One region of the Azospirillum sp. B510 genome, then DNA from elsewhere that is predicted to be linked to it. Evidence: predicted binding sites of a transcription regulator. Region 1 holds the regulator's gene; each other region holds the start of a gene.
The links. The regulator PhoB, encoded in region 1, activates phosphate uptake and scavenging genes when phosphate is short. The targets are predictions, from matches to a motif close to TNTCATAAAACTGTCA.
Positions count from the first base shown of each region.

Region 2: ugpB (sn-glycerol-3-phosphate ABC transporter substrate-binding protein UgpB) is a predicted target of PhoB. The motif match lies at 2,738-2,753, and genes of this name have one in related genera.
Region 3: AZL_RS29810 (inorganic phosphate transporter) is a predicted target of PhoB. The motif match lies at 2,451-2,466, and genes of this name have one in related genera.
Region 4: AZL_RS03465 (HesB/IscA family protein) is a predicted target of PhoB. The motif match lies at 2,756-2,771, and genes of this name have one in related genera.

Region 1 covers NC_013854.1:24,775-30,073, forward strand. The annotation lists gene pstC (phosphate ABC transporter permease subunit PstC) at 1-899, shown strand, start outside; gene pstA (phosphate ABC transporter permease PstA) at 892-2,196, shown strand; gene pstB (phosphate ABC transporter ATP-binding protein PstB) at 2,286-3,032, shown strand; gene phoB (phosphate regulon transcriptional regulator PhoB) at 3,135-3,839, shown strand; gene AZL_RS00150 (SAM hydrolase/SAM-dependent halogenase family protein) at 3,945-4,673, shown strand; gene AZL_RS00155 (Bax inhibitor-1/YccA family protein) at 4,762-5,299, opposite strand, start outside.
Region 2 covers NC_013854.1:747,081-752,379, forward strand. The annotation lists gene AZL_RS03510 (M48 family metallopeptidase) at 1-617, opposite strand, end outside; gene AZL_RS03515 (ATP-binding protein) at 886-2,541, shown strand; gene ugpB (sn-glycerol-3-phosphate ABC transporter substrate-binding protein UgpB) at 2,829-4,181, shown strand; gene ugpA (sn-glycerol-3-phosphate ABC transporter permease UgpA) at 4,375-5,259, shown strand; gene ugpE (sn-glycerol-3-phosphate ABC transporter permease UgpE) at 5,256-5,299, shown strand, end outside.
Region 3 covers NC_013858.1:565,702-571,000, reverse strand. The annotation lists gene AZL_RS29825 (ParA family protein) at 1-32, shown strand, start outside; gene AZL_RS29820 (hypothetical protein) at 66-569, opposite strand; gene AZL_RS29815 (NADH:flavin oxidoreductase/NADH oxidase) at 976-2,091, shown strand; gene AZL_RS29810 (inorganic phosphate transporter) at 2,585-4,207, shown strand; gene mgrA (L-glyceraldehyde 3-phosphate reductase) at 4,285-5,299, opposite strand, start outside.
Region 4 covers NC_013854.1:734,577-739,875, reverse strand. The annotation lists gene AZL_RS03480 (TetR/AcrR family transcriptional regulator) at 1-641, opposite strand, end outside; gene AZL_RS03475 (alkene reductase) at 792-1,907, shown strand; gene AZL_RS03470 (hypothetical protein) at 2,070-2,609, opposite strand; gene AZL_RS03465 (HesB/IscA family protein) at 2,944-3,351, shown strand; gene nifU (Fe-S cluster assembly protein NifU) at 3,422-4,345, shown strand; gene nifS (cysteine desulfurase NifS) at 4,361-5,299, shown strand, end outside.

The sequences.
Region 1 (5,299 bases):
AGCGGGTGGTGCGGGTGGCGCTGGTCGTCTGCTCGCTGGTCGCCATCCTGACCACGGTCGGCATCGTGCTGTCGCTGCTGTTCGAGGCGCTGCGCTTCTTCAGCGCCGTCTCGCCGCTCGACTTCCTGTTCGGCATGCATTGGAGCCCGCAGATGGCGATGCGGGCCGATCAGGTCGGCTCCAGCGGCTCCTTCGGAGCGATCCCGCTGTTCGCCGGTACCCTTCTCATCACCGTCATCGCCATGCTGGTGGCGGTGCCGGTCGGTCTGATGGCGGCGATCTACATGTCCGAATATGCCGGGCGCGGCGTGCGCACCTGGCTGAAGCCGGCGCTGGAGATCCTGGCCGGCATCCCGACCGTGGTCTATGGCTTCTTCGCCGCCCTGACCATGGCGCCCGCCGTCCGCTCGCTGGGAGGGGTTCTGGGGCTGGATGTCAGTTCGGAATCGGCGCTGGCCGCCGGCATCGTCATGGGGGTGATGATCATCCCCTTTGTCAGCTCGCTGTCGGACGATGTCATCAACGCGGTGCCGCAGAGCTTGCGCGACGGCTCCTACGGCCTCGGCGCCACCAAGTCGGAGACGATCAGGCAGGTGGTGCTGCCGGCGGCGTTGCCCGGCATCGTCGCCGCGGTGATGCTGGCGGTCAGCCGCGCCATCGGCGAGACGATGATCGTCACCATGGCGTCGGGCCTGACCGCCAACCTGACCGCGAACCCGTTGCAGGCGGTGACCACCGTCACCACCCAGATCGCCACGCTGCTGGTCGGCGACCAGGAGTTCGACAGCCCGAAGACGCTGTCGGCCTTCGGCCTCGGCCTCGTGCTGTTCCTCGTCACGCTCTGTCTCAACATGGTCGCCCTGCGGGTGGTCCGGACCTATCGGGAGCATTATGACTGACCTCGTCGAACGGGACGCGGCGGCCGTGACGCCCTCCACCAGTCCGGCGAAGCCGCGCCTGCGCGGCGAGGCCTTCGCCCGCCGCCTGCGGGCCCGCCACGCCGCCGAGCGCCGCTTCCGGCTGGCCGGGGCCGCCGCGGTGACGCTGGCGGCGCTGATGCTGGTTCTGCTGCTGGGCTCCATCGTCGCCAAGGGCGCCGGCGCCTTCCTGGAGGCGCGCATCCGGCTGGAGGTGACGCTGGACCCGGCGGAGATTGCCGACCGCAACTTCACCGCCCCGCTGCGCCGCGCCCTCCATGCCCAGTTCCCGCAGGTGACCGACCGTGCCGGCCGCCGCGTGCTGAACGAGCTGCTGTCGTCGGGCGCGCCCTACGAGCTGGAGGCGATGGTGGCGAAGAACCCGGCGCTGGCCGGGACGACGCGGACCGTCTGGGTCCGGGCCGACGACCAGATCGACCAGCTGGTGAAGGGCGGCTACCGCCGCGACCTGCCGGAGGGCGAACGTGGTCTCAGCGACGCCAAGGTCGCCGCCGCCGACGCGCTTCTGGCCTCGGGCGCGCTGGCGCAAGGCTTCAACACCACCCTGTTCACCGCCGGCGACAGCCGGGAGCCGGAACAGGCCGGCATCGGCGGCGCCCTTGTCGGTTCGCTGCTGACGCTGCTGGTCACCATGGCGCTGTCGGTGCCGGTCGGCGTCGCCGCCGCGGTCTATCTGGAGGAGTTCGCGGCGAAGAACCGCTGGACCGGCCTGATCGAGGTGACCATCAACAACCTCGCCGCCGTGCCGTCGGTCATCTTCGGCCTGCTGGGTCTGGCCGTGTTCCTCGGCTTCTTCGGCATGCCGCGCTCGGCGCCGCTGGTCGGCGGGCTGGTGATGGCGCTGATGACGCTGCCGGTCATCATCATCTCGGCCCGCGTCGCGTTGAGGGCGGTGCCGCCGTCGATCCGTGACGCCGCGCTCGCCATCGGCGCCTCGCCTTTGCAAACGGTTCTGCATCATGTGCTGCCGCTGGCGATGCCCGCCATCCTGACCGGCACCATCATCGGCATGGCCCGCGCGCTGGGCGAGACGGCGCCGCTGCTGATGATCGGCATGGTCGCCTTCATCGTCGACATCCCCCATGGGCTGACCGACAGCGCCACGGTGCTGCCGGTGCAGATCTACATGTGGGCCGACAGCCCGGAGCGCGCCTTCACCGAACGCACCTCCGCGGCGATCCTGGTCCTGCTCGGCGTCCTGATCCTGCTGAACGGGGCGGCGGTCATCCTGCGCAAGATTTTCGAGAGACGGTGGTGAGCGCCATGAGCATGCGAAGCCCGTTGAAGCTGCGGCCCCATGGCGACCGGCGTCCCGACCAGCGTCGCGGCGCCGCCCTGCCGAACAAGATGACCGCCCGCGGGGTGACGGTGTTCTACGGCGCCAAGCAGGCGCTGCGCGGCATCGACCTCGACATCCAGGAGAACCGGGTGCTGGCGCTGATCGGCCCGTCCGGCTGCGGCAAATCGACCTTCCTGCGTTGCCTGAACCGGATGAACGACACCGTCGAGGGCTGCCGGGTCGAAGGACGCATCGCGCTCGACGGCGAGGACGTCTATGGCAAGACGGTCGACGCGGTGCAGCTGCGCGCCCGTGTCGGCATGGTGTTCCAGAAGCCGAACCCCTTCCCCAAATCGATCTACGACAATGTCGCCTACGGCCCGCGCATCCATGGTCTGGCGTCGGGCCGCGCCGAGCTGGACGAGGTGGTGCAGACCTCGCTCAAGCGTGCCGGCCTGTGGGCGGAGGTGAAGGACCGCCTGCGCGAACCCGGCACCAGCCTGTCCGGCGGCCAGCAGCAGCGGCTGTGCATCGCCCGCGCCATCGCCGTCAGCCCCGAGGTGATCCTGATGGACGAGCCCTGCTCGGCGCTCGACCCCATCGCGACCGCCCATATCGAGGAGCTGATCGACGAGCTGCGGGCCAACTACACCATCGTCATCGTCACCCACAACATGCAGCAGGCCGCCCGCGTGTCCCAGCGCACCGCCTTCTTCCATCTCGGCGAGATGGTGGAGTGCGACGACACCGAGGACATCTTCACCAACCCGCGCGACGAGCGCACCCAGGGCTACATCACCGGCCGCTATGGCTGATCTCTTCCCGCTTGCGCCCCACCCCCGCCTCCCCTCCCTCCTTGTTGAAAAGGCTGTCCCATGCCGGTTAACGTCGAGACGCGCGCCGTGAACGGAGCCACCATGAACGCGGCCCTGAAGCCGCTCGTCCTGATCGTCGAGGACGAGGCCGATATCCTGACGCTGCTGAAGTACAACCTGGAAAAGGAAGGCTTCCGCGTCGCCACCGCCAGCGACGGCGAGGAGGCCCTGCTGGCCGCCGGCGAACAGACGCCGCACATCGTCCTGTTGGACTGGATGCTGCCGCTGATGAGCGGGCTGGAGGTCTGCCGCCAGCTGCGCCGCAACGCCAAGACCCGCGACATCCCGATCATCATGCTGACCGCCCGCGGCGAGGAGGGCGACCGCGTGCGCGGCCTGAATTCCGGCGCCGACGACTACATCACCAAGCCCTTCTCGCCGACCGAGCTGGTGGCCCGCATGCGCGCGGTGCTGCGCCGCGCCTCCCCCGGCATGACCGACGAGGTGCTGACCTTCGCCGACGTGACGATGGATCTGGCCGCGCACCGCGTCCGCCGCAACAGCCGCGACGTCCATCTCGGGCCGACGGAGTTCCGCCTGCTGCGCCATTTCATGCAGCATCCCGGCCGCGTCTTCTCCCGCGAACAGCTGCTCGATCTGGTGTGGGGGCACGATGTGTATGTCGAGCCGCGCACCGTCGACGTCCATATCCGCCGCCTGCGCAAGGCGATGAACGAGGAGGATGAGCTGGACCTGATCCGTACCGTGCGGTCGGCCGGCTACGCGCTCGATACCAAGTCGATGTGATGCGAGGTCAGCCCCCGACCTTGATCCTCCCCGCCCCGCGGGGGAGGATCAAGGTCGGGAGCTGACTGCTCCTGACATTTCCCATCCGGCCGCGCTGCCCCCCTCATGATCCTGCTCTTCACCGACTTCGGCCTTTCCGGCCCCTATACCGGCCAGATGAAGGCGGTGTTGGCGCAACAGGCGCCCGGCGTGCCGGTCATCGACCTGTTCGCCGACGCTCCCGCCTTCGACCCGCAGCTCTCCGCCTATCTGCTGGCGGCCTACGCCCCGGCCTTTCCGGCCGGAAGCGTCTTTCTCTGCGTCGTCGATCCCGGTGTCGGCACCGACCGGCGGCCGGTGATGGTGGAGGCGGACGGGCGCTGGTTCGTCGGCCCCGACAATGGTCTGTTCGCCCTGGCCGCCCGCCGCGCAACGTCGCTAAACGCCTGGACCATCGACTGGATTCCGGAGCGGTTGTCCGCCAGCTTCCATGGCCGCGACCTGTTCGCCCCGGTCGCCGCCCGTCTCGCCACCGGACGGGCCGTCGAGCGCGGCCCGCTCGCCCCCGCCGACATCGACCGACCCGGCTGGCCGGACGAACTGCCGCGCATCGTCTATGTCGATGTCTATGGCAACGCCATGACCGGAATGCGGGCTTCCACCCTGCCCGCCGATGCGGTGCTGGGCGCGGCCGGCACGCGCATCGCCCGCTCCCGGACCTTCGGCGCCGTCGGGCCGGGGCAGCCGCTGTGGTACGAGAACTCGAACGGCTTGGCGGAGATCGCCGTCAATCGCGGGCGGGCCGACCGGGCGCTGGGGCTGGCGGTGGGCGATGTGGTGACCGTCGAACCTTGAGCCGCCCAAAAGAAAACCGCCCGGAAGCGGGAGGCTTCCGGGCGGTGATCGCTGTGATCAGCGGCTTGTCCGATCAGGTTTGCCGGGGTCAGTCGTTGTTGCGCTGGCCCAGGAACTGCAACAGGAACTGGAACAGGTTGATGAAGTCCAGATACAGCGTCAGGGCGCCCATCAGGGCGAGCTTGCCGGCGCTCTCGTGATCGTAGCTCTCGGCGTAGCTTTCCTTGATCGCCTGGGTGTCATAGGCGGTCAGGCCGGTGAAGATCAGCACGCCGATGGCGGAGATCGCGAAGTGAAGGGCCGGCGACTGGAAGAAGATGTTGGCCAGGCCGGCGATCACCAAGCCGATGACGCCCATCATCAGGAACGAGCCCATCTTCGACAGGTCGGCCTTGGTGGTGTAGCCGTACAGGCTCATCGCCAGGAAGGTCGCGGCGGTGACGAAGAAGGTCAGCGCGATCGACGCCCCGGTGAAGACCAGGAAGATGGCCGACATCGACAGGCCCATCGCGCCGCAATAGGCCCAGAAGATCATCTGTGCCGACGCGAAGGACAGGCGCTGGATGCCGAAGGACAGCACCATGACGAAGGCCAGCGGGGCCAGCATCACCACCCACTTCAGCGGC
Region 2 (5,299 bases), 720 kb from region 1:
AGGATCAGCCGCCAGGAGAAGGACAGCCGGCCGGTCGAGGAACAGCTGCCCCAACGGCTCTTGGTGTCGCGGATGGTGACGGCGGCGACGCGGGCGCCGATGGAGGCGGCTTTCAGGCGGGCGCGGGTCGCCAACTCGCGCTTGGCTTCGGCGGTCAGGAAATCGCGGACGCGGCGGGCGACATGCTCGGGCTGGCCGCCGACCAGCAGGGCGCCATCCTCGATCCGGCTCGGGCCGCGCAGGGCCGGGTCGTGGCGGATGACATGCTCGACCCCGAGATAGGGCACGCTGGCGCCGTCGGCGAAGGGCAGGGACGGCGGCATCGCCGCCAGCCGCGCCCGCAGCCAGCCGTCATGCCGGCCGACGAACTGGCGGGCGTCGGTTTCCGACACGCCGACCGGCACCACCACCTCGACCAGACCGCGGCCGGCATCGACGCGCAGGGTCATGCGGGTGGCCCGCGCGCTTTCCCGCAATTCCAACGGAACCGGCAGGCCGGATATCTCCAGCGCCCGCGGCGGCTGGGGCGGTCGGGGCGGCCGGGCGGCGGTTCGCCGGCGGCGGCGCGCCGGGGCGGGGAGAGTGGCGGGGAGGGGGGAAGGGCCGCGTTGCACCATGGCGTCTTATAGCGCGGCGACCGCCGGATGCGGAAGCCTCCTCCGCCCTTTGTCCGACTGGCGCAAGGCGGTGGTTTCGGCTTAAGGCGTTAGGGCTTTCGAACGAACCTAGGCCATGGATTGGACCGAGGTCACATTTGACACGATCGATCGGGGCACAAGATAAAGCAGAGGTAACGCGGTGGTCTGGAGATAGCCATTTTTCGCCGGTTCCGCCGCTTACTTGCTTGTGATTGGTCCTCCCCTCAGCCTTGCCGGACATATGCCGATGCCTCTCATTCCAGAACGGACGCCGACACGCGAGGATTGGCTGGACGCCCTGCTGTCGGCCGAGGGCCACCCCCAGGCCCTGCTTGGCGCGGACGGGCGGGTTCTGGTGGCCAATCGCGCCTTCGCCGACGGTCTCGGCCGTCCGGCCGCCGCGGTGGAGGGGCGTCCGCTGGCGGAGCTGCTGCCGGCCGACGGGGTGGACGGGATCGGCAGCCTGCTGCGGCAGGTGATGGCGACCGGGGCGCCGGCGCGTGCCGTGGGCCCGGTGCCGGGTCTGGCGGGGATATCGGCGCTGACATGGGCGTTGACCCCGGTGCCGGATGCCGGCGGGCGGATCCGCGCGGTGGCGCTGGCCGCCGACCCCGCCGCCGCCCTGACCGCCAAACTGGCCGCCGATCTGGCCGAAGCCCGGACCGAGGTGATGCGGGCCCGCGCCGACGCCGAGCGCGCCCGCACCGCCAAGGGCAAATTCCTGTCGGCGGCCAGCCACGACCTGCGCCAGCCCTTCCAGGCGATGCATCTGTTCCATCATCTGCTGAGCAGCCGGCTGACCGATCCCGCCGCCATCGAGCTGGCGAACCGGCTCGAGCAATCGATCATCGGCGGCGAGACCCTGCTGCGCGCCCTGCTGGAGGTCTCGGCGCTGGAGGCCGGGCTGGTCACCGCCAAGCCGCGGGTCTTTCCGGTCGATGACCTGCTCGCCAGGATGCTGGAGGAGTTCGGGCCGGAGGCGGAGGCCAAGGGGCTGCGCTTCAACGTCCACCCGCTGGATGCAGAGGTCGCCAGCGACCCGGCGCTGATGGAACGGCTGTTGCGGCCGATCCTGGCCAACGCCCTGCGCTACACCCAGTCGGGCGGCGTGCTGCTGGCGGCGCGGCGGCGCGGCGCCACTCTGCGTATCGAGGTGTGGGACACCGGCATCGGCATCGACCCCGCCCATCACGCGGTGATCTTCGAGGATTTCCACCAGCTCGGCAATCCCGGACGCGACCGCAAGCAGGGACTGGGCCTCGGCCTCGCCATCGTGCGGCGGCTGGCGCAGGTGCTGGGGCATCCGGTGACGGTGCGCTCCCGGCCGGGCAGGGGCTCGGTCTTCGCGGTGGAGGTGCCGCTGACCGGCGCGGATGGCGACCGGGCGGGCGGCGACTCGTCCGACAGCGAGCCCGAGCCGGGCGCCGGGCCTTCATCAGCCGGGCCTTCATCAGCCGGGTCCCCGTCAGGCGGTGCGGCGGCCGGCACGGTGCTGGTGATCGAGGATGATGCCATGCAGCTGGAGGGCATCGGGCTGCTGTTGCGGGGCTGGGGCTACGAGGTCATCCCGGCGCGCGGCATCGACGAGGCCTGCGCCGGGCTGGACGGCGCCGCCACGCCCCCCGACCTCGTGCTGTCCGACCTCCGCCTGTCGGGGCCGGAGAGCGGCATCGACGCCATCCAGGCGGTGCGGGCCCGTTGCGGGCGGCGGGTGCCGGGGGTGATCGTCACCGGCGATACCGACCCCGACCGGCTGCGCAGCGTCGACCGCAGCGGCTTTCCCCTGCTTCACAAGCCCTGCGATCCCGCCGTCCTGCGCCGCCTGCTCAGCCGCAGCGTGACCGGAGGTCCGGACGGCGCTCCCGCCGCCGGACAGAGGACCGACCCCGCCGGTTTCCGCTGACCAATCCGCTTTCGCGCGTTTTCGATCCGCAACATTTCCTTCGGGTTGTTTTTCCGCGCCATGGAACCGCGAATCGGCGCCTTGACAGACCTCGTCCCGCATGGTCAGTGTGACCGTTAGGGCAACAAAACAATTTTGTAACCGACCATTGTGCCGCCGGCCTGTTTTCGCAAGCGCGCACAACGCCGTATGCGTCTGCCATCAAAACTTCACGGAAGCATCGCGGGACGGCAACCCGTTGCCCTCATGACAACCGCGACCCATACCGGGACAGGGAGACCCACCGCATGTTGACCCGCCGCAAGCTTGCCCTCCTGACGGGCGCCGCCGCCACCACCGCGCTGCTGCTCGCCGCCCTGCCGGGTGCCGCCCTGGCGCAGGGCAGGACGGTGATCGATTTCTGGCACGGCCTGCCGCAGCCGCTGGGCGGCCAGCTGGAGCAGATCGTCAAGGATTTCAACGACAGCCAGCAGGCGGTCCAGGTCAACGCTTCCTACAAGGGCAGCTATCCGGAGACGATGCAGGCGGCCATCGCCGCCTTCCGCGCCGGCAACGCCCCGCACATCGTGCAGATGTTCGAGGTCGGCACCGCCACCATGATGGCCGCCGGCCCGGCGGTGAAGCCGGTCTACCAGCTGATGCAGGAGACGGGCGCCTCCTTCGACCCCGACGCCTACATCCCGGCGGTGAAGGGATATTACTCGTCCAAGGACGGGAAGATGATGGCGCTGCCCTTCAACAGCTCCACCGCCATCATGTTCTACAACAAGGACGCCTTCCAGAAGGCCGGCCTCGATCCGGCCAAGCCGCCGGCGACCTGGCCGGAGCTGATCGAGACGGCGAGGAAGCTGAAGGCGTCGGGGTCGAGCTGCCCCTTCACCACCTCCTGGCCGACCTGGGTGCAGTTGGAACAGTTGGGCGCCATCCACAACACCCCCTTCGCCACCCAGGCCAACGGCTATGGCGGGCTGAACGCCGAGCTGAAGATCGACGCCCCGGTCTATGTCAAGCATGTCCAGACCCTGATCGACATGCAGAAGGAGGGGCTGTTCAAGTATGGCGGCCGCGACAACAAGCCGGACGCGCTGTTCCCGTCGGGTGAATGCGCGATGATCCAGGGCTCCTCCTCGCTGCGCAGCCGCATTTTGAAGGAGGCGACCTTCGCCTGGGGCGCCGCCCCGCTGCCCTACTGGCCCGAATTCGCCAACAACGACCCGAAGAACGGCATCATCGGCGGCGCCACCTTCTGGGTGATGACCTCGCCCAAGCGCACCCCGGCCGAATACAAGGCGGTGTCGGAGTTCTTCACCTATCTCGCCAAGCCCGAGGTCGATGCCAAGTGGCACATGGACACCGGCTATGTCCCGGTGACGCTGAAGGGCATCGAGATCGCCAAGGCGCAGGGCTATTACGAGAAGAACCCCGGCGCCGACGTGCCGGCGGCCCAGCTGACCCGCACGCCGACCACCGAGAACAGCATGGGCCTGCGCCTGGGCAACCTGCCGGAAATCCGCAACATCATCCAGGAGGAGCTTGAGAAGGCCTTCCAGGGCCAACAGGACGCCAGGCAGGCCCTCGACGCCTCGATCAAGCACGGCAACACCGTGCTGCGCAACTTCGAGCGCGCCAACAAGGGCTGATCGGTTGGTTGTAACCTCCCTCTCCCGCCCCGGGAGAGGGAAGGGGCCCGCGAAGCGGGAAGGGTGAGGGGGGATCCAAGGAACCATGCGGTTCGGAAGTCTTGCCTTGCCCCTCACCCTCTCCACCGCTTCGCGGCGGGTCCCCCTCCCTCTTCCGGGACTGGAGAAGGCGTAAAAAGAGAAAGACCATCCCGTGCAGCGTCGCGTCACCTTCGACAACCGGCTGTTGCCCTATCTGCTGCTGGCGCCGCAGGTGTCGGTCACGCTGGTGTTCTTCATCTGGCCGGCGGCCAACGCCATCTGGCAGTCGGTGCATCTCCAGGACGCCTTCGGCATCCGCAGCGAGTTCGTCTGGTTCGAGAATTTCACCAATGTGCTGGGTGACCCGAACTACATCGACACGCTGAAGGTGACCGTCGTCTTCAGCGTCGCGGTCACCGTGCTGGCGATGGGGGTGGCGCTGCTGCTGGCGGTGCTGGCCGATTCGAAGATCAAGGGGGCGCAGGTCTACAAGACGCTGCTGATCTGGCCCTATGCGCTGGCCCCCGCCGTCGCGGCGGTGCTGTGGATCTTCATCTTCAATCCCGACATCGGCTCCCTGGGCAAGGGCTTGCGGGCGCTCGGCTATGACTGGGACTACCGGCTGAACGGCGGTCAGGCGCTGGTGATGGTCATACTCGCCGCCAGCTGGAAGCAGGTGTCCTACAATTTCATCTTCTTCCTGGCCGGTCTCCAGGCGATCCCGCGCTCGGTGATGGAGGCGGCCAGCATCGACGGCGCCGGGCCGGCGCGGCGGTTCTGGACCATCACCTTTCCGCTGCTGTCGCCGACCACCTTCTTTCTGCTGGTGGTCGACATGGTCTACGCCTTCTTCGAGACCTTCGGCACCATCCACGCCCTGACCCAGGGCGGGCCGGGCAAGGCGACGGAGACGCTGATCTTCCGCGTCTATCAGGACGGCGTGGTCAACAACGACCTTGGCGGCTCCTCGGCGCAGTCGGTGATCCTGATGGTGATCGTCATCGCGCTGACCGCGGTGCAGTTCCGCTTCGTCGAGCGCAAGGTCCATTACTCATGAAGACGACCCGTCTCATCGATCTGGTGCCGCATATCGTCCT
Region 3 (5,299 bases), on a different replicon from region 1:
TCCTCGGCAGGCTGCTCGGGCTGGGGGGATGACGCCGCCGGGATCCGTGCCGGGCGCAGGGCGGCCTACCGGCCGCCGCGCGCCTTGATGTTGGTGGCGTTCATCTCGTCCAGGATCAGGCCGCGGGCCGGCGCCGCTCCGGCTTCGCCATAGCGCTGGACCTGGGCGGACTGGCCGAGCTTGCCGGCGATGGCGTCGGCGATGGCGTCGCGGCGACGGTCGTCGGCCATGCCGGCGGTGCGCGCCTGGAGCGAGGTCCAGTCAATGCCGGCGGAGATGCCGTTGGTCATCAGGGTCTGGCCGTCCCGCCACACCGCGGCGACCACCCGCCCGCCCTGGCGGAACACCGTGTGCGCCTGGACCGCGCGGTTTCCGCCGGTGACGCCCGGATCGACCGCGTCCGGATCGCTGGACGCCTTCATCTGTTTCTGGAAGGCGGTGTCGTCGGCACGGACCTGCGCCGTCAGTTCGGCCGACGCCCTGACGGCGCCGGTCATGGTGAAGACCGTCCCGCTGGGTAGCCGATAGGGGGTTCCCGGCTGGGAGCCGGCGCTGGCGACGCTGGTCATGGCGAAGTCTCCACGGTTGGCAACAACCTGAGATAAGCAATCCGCATGCCATCGCCGGTGTCATCACGCGCGGCGACGAAACAGGCGCTTTTTCAAGGGGGATGCATCTTATAGGTGTTGATTGCCGGCATGAGGCGCCGATCCGGCTGGGCGGAGTTTTGCCGTGAAACCGGAAAAATATGCCGGTGGGCTCGAACATGCTGGTCGGCTCGGGGCCGGCTTCGGGCTGAAACGCCTGCGCAACGCTGGCCGCAGCCATGCGGCGATGGCGGGGCGTTTGCCGGCTGGGCGGGTTGGCTGAGGCTTGGGCGGACCATAAATCTCCCCGGACGCGCGGCCGGGGAGGGCGGGGCACCCCCCTTCTTCTCGCTCCGCCGCCATCGCCACCATCGAGACGGGAATTCGCATGTCCGCTCTGTTCACGCCCTTCACGCTGAAGGACGTCACCCTGCGCAACCGCATCGCGGTTCCGCCGATGTGCCAGTACAGCGCCGTCGATGGCGCCGTCACCGACTGGCATCTCGCCCATTATCCCGGCCTCGCCCGCGGCGGCGCCGGCCTGGTGATCGTCGAGGCGACGGCGGTGTCGCCGGAGGGCCGCATCACGCCGGGTTGCACCGGCCTGTGGACCGACGCCCAGGCCGAGGGGATGGCGCGCATCGCCGCCTCCATCGCCGCGGCCGGCGCCGTCCCCGGCATCCAGATCGGCCATGCCGGGCGCAAGGCCAGCGCCAACCGCCCGTGGGAGGGCGATGACCACATCGCCGCGGACGATCCGCGCGGCTGGGAGACGATCTCGCCGTCGGCCGTCGCCTTCGGCCATCACCTGCCCAAGCTGCCGAGGGCGATGACCCTGGACGACATCGCCCGCGTCCGCGCCGATTTCGTGGCCGCCGCCGTGCGCGCCCGCGACGCCGGCTTCAAGTGGCTGGAACTGCATTTCGCCCATGGCTATCTCGGCCAGAGCTTCTTCTCGGTCCATGCCAACAGGCGCACCGACCAGTATGGCGGCGATCTGGCCGGGCGCAGCCGCTTCCTGCTGGAGACACTGGCGGCGGTGCGGGCGGTGTGGCCGGAGAACCTGCCGCTGACCGCCCGCTTCGGCGTCATCGAGTATGACGGGCGCGACGAGGAGACGCTGGCCGAGTCGATCGAGCTCACCCGCAACCTGCGCGTCGGCGGGCTGGACATGCTGAGCGTCAGTGTCGGCTTCTCCACCCCCGACGCGCGGGTTCCGTGGGGGCCGGCCTTCCTGGCGCCGGTGGCTGAACGGGTGCGGCGCGAGGCGGAGCTGCCGGTGGCCGCGGCCTGGGGCATCGACGCGCCGAGGATCGCCGACCGCACCGTCGCCGATGGGCAGCTCGATCTGGTGATGATCGGCCGCGCCCATCTGGCCGATCCGCATTACCCCTACCGTGCCGCCAAGGAGTTGGGCGTCGAGCGCCCCTCCTGGGTGCTGCCGGCGCCCTACGCCCATTGGCTGGAACGCTATCGCGCCACCGATGGCGCCACGGCGGACTGATGGTCGCGCTCGCATGGGCGCCCGCGCAGGGTTATCGCATTTGACAAGAATTGCCCTCTCCCGTCCCGGGAGAGGGAGGGGACCCGCCAAAGGCGGGGAGGGTGAGGGGTAGACCAAGAGGCCCGAACCGCATGGTTCCTTGGATCACCCCTCACCCTTCCCAAGCTGCGCTTGGGCCCCGAGGTCGCTCGCAAGTCTCGCGACCGCACTTCACCTACGACCGCGTTGCGGTCGTCCGGCCTTTGGCCGTCGGTTACGTGCCCTCTCCCGGGGCGGGAGAGGGTGTCAAATGCGATAGCCGTGGGCGCCCGCGGGATGCGGCTTGATCAGAGTCCCTCCGACGCCCGCTCTCCGCCGGGTGACTGTTCGATGAAGATTTGGTGACGGCGGCAACCGGTGCCGGGGGCCGCCCGTTAAGCGATGGCCGCGCCACGGGTCGCATTCCGGTTGTTTCGGCTAGATGGCTTGATCCTCTCGAACAGCGAGCACGACCATGTCGGACACCATATTGCCGTCTGGCGCCTCGTCGCCGGCCTCCGGTCCGAATCTTCACCAGAAACCGCATTACGCCGTGCCGGTGGCGTTCCTGATCCTGTTGGCCGCCGGTCTCGGCTATGCGGTCCATGGCTTCGTCACCGACCTCCAGCGGGTCGACCAGCCGCCGCTGGCGGTCGGGGCCTTCCTGCTTCTCGCCCTGGCGCTGCTGATCGCGCTGGGTTTCGAATTCGTCAATGGCTTCCACGACACTGCCAACGCGGTGGCGACCGTCATCTACACCCACAGCATGCCGCCGGTGCTGGCGGTGGTCTGGTCGGGCGCCTTCAACTTCCTGGGCGTGCTGCTCTCATCGGGAGCCGTGGCCTACAGCGTCATCACGCTGCTGCCGGTGGAGCTGATCCTTCAGGTCGGCGGCAGCGCCGGCTATGCCATGATCTTCGCCCTGCTGATCGCCGCCATCATCTGGAATCTGGGAACCTGGGCGCTCGGACTGCCGAACAGCTCCTCCCATGCCCTGATCGGCTCGGTCATCGGGGTCGGTCTCGCCAACCAGCTGATGGCGCCGGACGGGCAGGCGACCTCGGGCGTCGATTGGGCGCAGGCCCTCGGGGTGCTGCGGGCCCTGCTGTTCAGCCCGGTGATGGGCTTCGTCCTGGCCGCCCTGCTGCTGCTGGTCCTGAAGCGGGCGGTCCGCAACCGGCGCCTGTTCGAGCCGGCCGATCCCAACCATCCGCCGCCGCTGTGGATCCGCGGCCTGCTGATCCTGACCTGCACCGCGGTGTCCTTCGCCCATGGCGGCAATGACGGGCAGAAGGGCATGGGGCTGATCATGCTGATCCTGATCGGTGCGGTGCCCACCGCCTATGCGCTGAACCGCACCATGCCCGACAGCACCACCCCCGCCTTCATCGAGACGACCCACCGGGCCGAAGCGATCCTGCGGTCTCATTCGGACGGGCGGCGGCCGGCCTCGGCGGAAGAGGCGAGGCGGCTGGTGGGAGACGCCTTGCGGACGAAGGAGCTGAACCGGCCGGAGGTCTATGGCGCGCTGGCCGTGCTGTCCGCCGACATCGCGCAGGGCGTGCGGAATTACGGCGCTATCAAGCATGTTCCGGCCGAAGCGACGTCCAACATGCGCAACGACATGTATCTGGCGGCCGATGCCGTCCGCCTGTTGCCCAAGGCCGGGGCCACCCTTCCCGAGGCCGAGGCGGCCACCCTGAAATCCTATCAGGAGGCGCTGAACGCCGGCACCCGCTTCATTCCCGACTGGGTGAAGTTCTCGGTCGCGGTGGCGCTCGGGCTCGGCACCATGGTCGGCTGGCGCCGCATCGTCGTCACCGTTGGCGAGCGGATCGGCAAGCAGCATCTGGCCTATGCCCAGGGCGCATCGGCCGAGCTGGTCGCCGCCGGCACCATCGGGCTGGCGGAGGTGTATGGGCTGCCGGTTTCGACCACCCACATCCTGTCGAGCGGCGTCGCCGGCACCATGGCGGCGAACGGATCGGGCCTGCGATGGAGCACCGTGCGCAGCATGGCGATGGCCTGGGTGTTGACCCTGCCGGCCGCCATCACCCTGGCCGGCCTGCTGTACTATCTCCTCCGTCATCTGTTCTGAACGCCGCGGCCGGACGGGCCTCGCAACCGATGGGACGGGGCCCGCCTCCTGTCCGCGGGCCCCGTCCCGTCACGTGTTCAGCCGGCCTCGGCGGCGGAGGAGGCGCTCCACAGGTTGATGCCGGCGTCGGCGACGGCGTGGCTGTCGATCTCCGCCAGCTCCGCCGCCGTGAAGGACGGATTGTTCAGCGCGTCCAGCGAATTGTCGAGCTGCCCGACGTTGCGCGCGCCGATCAGGGCGGAGGTCACGCGCGGGTCGCGCAGGACCCAGGCGATGGCCATCTGCGCCAGCGTCTGGCCGCGCCGTCGGGCGATGGCGTCCAGCGCGCGGATGCGCTCCAGATTCTCCGGCGACAGGAAGTCCGGCTTGAGGGACCCGCCCTTGGCGGCGCGGGCGTCGGCGGGGCGGCCCCCCAGATACTTGTCGGTCAGCATGCCCTGGGCCAGCGGCGAGAAGGCGATGCAACCCATGCCGAGATCGTCCAGCGTGTCGAGCAGCCCGCCGCCCTTGCCTTCACCTTCGCCATCGCCCTCCACCCAGCGGTTCAGCAGCGAGTAGGAGGGCTGGTGGATCAGGCAGGGCGTGCCGAGCTGGCGCAGGATGCCGGCCGCCCGCCGCGTCATCTCCGGCGAGTAGGAGGAGATGCCGACATGGAGCGCCTTGCCCTGGCGCACGACATGGTCGAGCGCCCCCATCGTCTCCTCCAGCGGGGTGCGGGGATCGACGCGGTGCGAATAGAAGATATCGACGTAATCGAGCCCCATCCGCTTCAGGCTCTGGTCCAGGCTGGAGACCAGATATTTGCGGGACCCCCAGTTGCCGTAGGGGCCAGGCCACATGTCGTAGCCGGCCTTGGTCGAGATGACCATCTGGTCGCGGTAGGGGCGGAAGTCGGTGGCGAGGATGCGGCCGAAATTCTCCTCGGCCGAGCCGGGAGGCGGGCCGTAATTGTTGGCGAGGTCGAAATGGGTGACGCCACGGTCGAAGGCCCGGCGCAGCACGGCGCGCCCGGTGGCGAACACGTCGGCGCCGCCGAAATTCTGCCACAGCCCCAGCGAGATGGCCGGCAGGTCGAGCCCGCTGCGCCCGGTG
Region 4 (5,299 bases), 710 kb from region 1:
TGGGCCAGGGTGCCGACCATGGCGCAGATGCCGGCATCGTCGCGGCCGAACACCACCTGATCGAGGAAGCCCAGCCCGAAGCTGAGCGTCGCGATGCCGGCCGCCACATTGGCGAGATCGGCGTCGGCGGCGATGGCGCCACGGTCGCGATGGCCCTCCAGCCGCTTGATCAGACAGGGAATCCGGCTCTGCGACAGGGTGCGCGCCATCTCGTCGGCGATCGCCGGATCGACCAGCGCGCGGGCCAGCACGACACGGGTGAAGTCGCGGCACGCCCAGCTGTGCTTCAACTGGGCGTGCAGGAAATGGACAAGGTCGGTCTCCAGATCCTCATCCGGCGGCGGCAAGGCGCAGCCGCCCGATTCCTCGCGCCAATAGCGCTCCACCACCGCCAGCAGAAGCCCGCTCTTTCCTGAGAAATAGCGCTGGATCAGCTGTTCGTTGACCCCGGCCCGGCCGGCGATCTCGCGCGTCGTCGCCGCGTCGAAGCCGCGTTCGGCGAACACCATCTTGGCGGCGTCAAGCAACGCGTTTTCGGTCGCCGCGCGGTCGCGCCGGCGCCCCCCGCCCTCGCCCTCGCTGCCATTGCCGGGGCAACAGCCGCCATCGTCCTTGCCCGCGGCTTCCTTGCTTGCGTCCAAAGCCCGTCCCTCTCCAGCCGGTCGCTTCGGCTTGATAATAAGTATGCAGATACATACTTGACAAGCGGCAGGCTTTGCTTCAAGTATGTACTCACATACATACACCCGGTTACCCGACAAGCCAATTGTCCAACGGAGGGTATTTCCGCCATGTCGCACAGCACCGCCACGCCGGATCTGTTCACGCCGCTGCGCCTCGGCGCCATCGAGCTGCCGAACCGCGTCATCATGGCGCCGATGACCCGCGGCCGCGCCGGCGACGGCAATTGCCCGACGGCGCTGACCGCCGACTATTACGCGCAGCGCGCCTCGGCCGGCCTGATCATCACCGAGGCGACCCAGGTCTGCGACACCGCCCAGGGCTATCCCAACACGCCGGGCATCCACACCGACGCCCAGACGCTGGGATGGCGCGCGGTGGCCGAGGCGGTGCATGCGGCGGGCGGGCGGATCGTCACCCAGCTCTGGCATGTCGGCCGCATCTCCCACCCGCTGTTCCAGCCGAACGGCGCCGCCCCGGTCGCTCCCTCGGCCATCGCGGCCAAGGGCCAGCTCTTCACCGGCGCCGGCATGGAGCCGTTCCCGGTTCCGCGCGCCCTTGAAACGTCGGAGATCCCCGTCCTGGTCCGCCATTTCGCCGACGCCGCCAAGCGCGCGGTGTTCGATGCCGGTCTGGATGGCGTCGAAATCCATGCGGCCAACGGCTATCTGATCGACCAGTTCCTGCGCGACAGCACCAACACCCGCACCGACCAGTATGGCGGATCGGTGGAGAACCGCTGCCGCTTCCTGCTGGAGATTCTGGAGGCCACGGCCCATGCGGTCGGCGCCGACCGCATCGGCGTCCGCCTGTCGCCGACCGGCGTGTTCAACGACATGAGGGACAGCGACCCGCTGCCGCATTTCCTGGCGGTCACCAAGGCGCTGAACCCCTTCAACCTCGCCTATCTGCATGTGATCGAAGGCCGCCCCGGCCATCACATGGCGCCGCCGGAGGGCGCGCCCCATGCCGCCGCCGCCCTGCGCGCCGTCTACAAGGGCCCCTTCATCCTGAATGGCGGCTACAGCCGGGCCGACGCCGATGCGGCGCTGGCCAAGGGCGAGGCCGATGCGGTCAGCTTCGGCGAGGCCTTCATCGCCAACCCGGACCTGCCGTTGCGCCTGCGGGCCGAGGCGCCGCTGGCCGAGCCGGACCGCAACACCTATTACGGCGGCGACGCCAAGGGCTACACCGACTATCCGGCCCTGGAATCCATCGCCGCCTGACCGGTTTGCGGCCCCACCACCCCGGTGAGGCCGCAATAACTCCCGACGTGAGAGAGCGCGTCGTGAGTGCGTCGTGAGACGCGGATCCCCGCTGCCCCCGGCCCGGTTCCCCCCTGGGCCGGGGGGCTTTTTTGTGAGGGGCCGCTCAATCGGGCTGGGCCGCTACGCCGCCCCGCCCTCTCCCTCCAGCCCGCCCTCCAGCCCTCTGGCGAGCGCGGCGATGGTGCCGTAGCCGACCTGATCGGCCGGGTCGATCTCCGCCATCTTGGCGAGGATCGCCAGCGCCTTCTCGCGATTGTGGCGGCGCAGTTCGATGAAGGCCAGCGCCTTCATGGTGAACAGGAAGAAACGCGCCGGTCCGGCCGCCGTCCAGTCGGTGCTGTCGCCCCTCAGCCGCGGCCAGTCGGCGGGAAAGCCACCCTGCAATGCCGCCGCGTCCAGCCCGATGCGGGCCACCCGCTCCGCCTCCGCCAGCTTCTTGCGGTTGAAGTAGAATTTATAGAGCGCGTAGAAGACCGGCAGCACCCGCGGCCCCTTGCGGTGGGCCTCCCACAGCAGAGCCTCGCAGGCGTCGGGCACGTCGCGGGCCTTCACCGCCTCTTGCAGCAACTCGTCGACCGGTTCGGGCACGTCGCCGAAGGCCATGCGGCCGTTCGATATCCGCAGTTCGATCGGCTGCCCGTCCATATCCTCCATCGCCATCCTGTCCCTCGCCTTTCCGCTGCCCGGACATCCGTCCGGATTTTCCGTTGAGAAAATCAACCATCCGACGCACCGACGACGGCCCATGGTACGCGCGCGGGCGCCGTGAAAGACCATAATTTTTTTGTGCGGCGAAGTGTCGCGGCTGTCGCAAAAGCGACACGCGCAAAACCCGACAAAAATGTTGGTTAGCGAAACTATGTCAGACATTCGCCAGCCCTTTCAGACCTGACAATCATTTAGAATCAATAACTTGATAAGTTGGCACACCCTTTGCTTTTAACCTCCCCAGATCGGCCGGCATCCCCGGCGACGCGGTTTGAGGAGGCGGGACATGGTGACTCTGACGGATGCGGCGGTCTCCACCCTGGAACGGGTCCTGGCGAAGTCGGGCGGTGCCGCCGCCGGCTTGCGGATCGCGGTGACCGACGGCGGCTGCGCCGGGCTGAAATACCAGATGGGTCTGGAAGCGGCGGCAACCGACGACGACGCTGTGCTGAGCTTCGGCCCCGTCACCATCTTCGTCGACGCCAACAGCCAGCCCTTCCTCAGCGGCGTGGTGGTCGATTTCGTCGAGGGCATCGAAGGCTCCGGCTTCAAATTCGACAACCCGAACGCGACCAGCAGCTGCGGCTGCGGCAAATCCTTCTCGGCCGGCGGTGAAGGCGGCGGCTCCTGCTCGACCTCCTCGCCGACCTCCTCGTCGGGCTGCGGGTCGTCGGCCCCCTACTCCACTCACTGATCCCGCCCCGGACACTCTTCCCGGACAGCTCTTCCCCTAGGCGCGCACCCCACGGAAAGGCAGCAGCGACATGTGGAACTACACCGACAAGGTCAAGGAACACTTCTTCAATCCGAAGAACTCCGGTGTCCTGGACAGCGCCAACGCGGTCGGCGAGGTCGGCTCCATCACCTGCGGCGACGCGCTGCGTCTGATGCTGAAGGTCGATCCCGACAGCCAGATCATCCTGGATGCCAAGTTCCAGACCTTCGGCTGCGGCTCGGCCATCGCCTCCTCCTCCGCCCTGACCGAGATGATCATCGGCAAGACGGTGGACGAGGCGCTGACCCTGACCAACCGCGACATCGCCGAGTATCTCGGCGGCCTGCCGCCGGAAAAGATGCACTGCTCCGTCATGGGTGCCGAGGCGCTGCGCGCCGCCATCGCCAACTACAAGGGCGAGGCGTGGGAGGACGACCATGAGGAAGGCGAACTGGTCTGCAAATGCTTCGGCGTCGACGCCGCCATGATCGAGCGCGCGGTGACCGTCAATGGCCTGACCACGCTGGAGGAGGTCACCCACTACACCAAGGCCGGCGGCTCCTGCCAGACCTGCCACGAGAAGATCGAGGAGGTGCTGGAGGAGGTGCTGGCCAAGACCGGCGCGCTGAAGCCCGCCGCGAAACACGCCCCCGGCACCGTCGGGCTCGACGCCATCAAGCCGCTGGAACCGAGGGCGGAGCCGGCGGCGGCGCCCAAGCTGACCAACGTTCAGCGCATGAAGGTCATCATGTCCGCCATCGAGGAGATGCGCCCGCAGATCCAGCGCGACGGCGGCGACGTGGAACTGGTCGACATCGACGGCAAGGACATCTATGTGCGGCTCTCCGGCGCCTGTTCCGGCTGTTCGCAGTCGGCCGGCACGATGATGGGCGTGCAGATGAAGCTGGTCGAGAAGCTCGGCGAGTTCGTGCGGGTCAAGCCCGCGTCCCTCATGCCGGCCCATGCGGGCTAAGGGGAGCACGAAGCCATGAGCCGTCAGACCATGAACCAGGCCATCTATCTCGACAACAACGCCACCACCCGCGTCGATCCGGAAGTGTTGCAGGAGATGCTGCCGCTCTTCACCGAGCATTTCGGCAACCCGTCCTCGATGCACGGCTTCGGCGCCGCGGTGGGCGGCAAGATCGAATGGGCGCGCCGCCAGGTCCAGGCCCTGCTGGGGGCCGCCCATGACAGCGAGATCGTCTTCACCTCCGGCGGGACGGAAAGCGACAACACCGCCATCCTGTCGGCGCTGGAGGCCTATCCGAAGAAGCGCGAGATCATCACCAGCGTGGTCGAACATCCCGGCGTGCTGGCGCTCTGCGAGTATCTGGAGAAGAAGCGCGGCTGCACCGTCCACCGCATCCCGGTGGACGGCAAGGGCGACCTCGACATGGACGCCTACCGCGCGGCCCTGTCCGACCGGGTCGCCATCGTCTCCTTCATGTGGGCCAACAACGAGACCGGGACAATCTTCCCGGTGGAGGAGCTGGCGCGCATGGCCAAGGAGGTCGGCGCGCTGTTCCACACCGACGCGGTGCAGTCGGTCGGCAAGATCCCGATGAAGCTGGCCGACAGCGCCATCGACATGCTGTCGCTGTCCGGCCACAAGCTGCACGCCCCCAAGGGCATCGGCGCGCTCTATGTCAAGCGCGGCCTGCGCTTCCGCCCGATGCTGCGCGGCGGTCATCAGGAACGCTCGCGCCGCGCCGGCACCGAGAACGCGCCCGCCATCGTCGGGCTCGGCGCCGCCGCCCAGCTGGCGCTCGTCCATATGGGCGAGGAGAACACGCGGGTGAAGGCGCTGCGCGACAAGCTGGAACGGGCGATCCTGGCGGCGGTGCCGAGCTGCTTCGTCACCGGCAACCCGGACCACCGCCTGCCCAACACCTGCAACATCGCCTTCGAATATATCGAGGGCGAG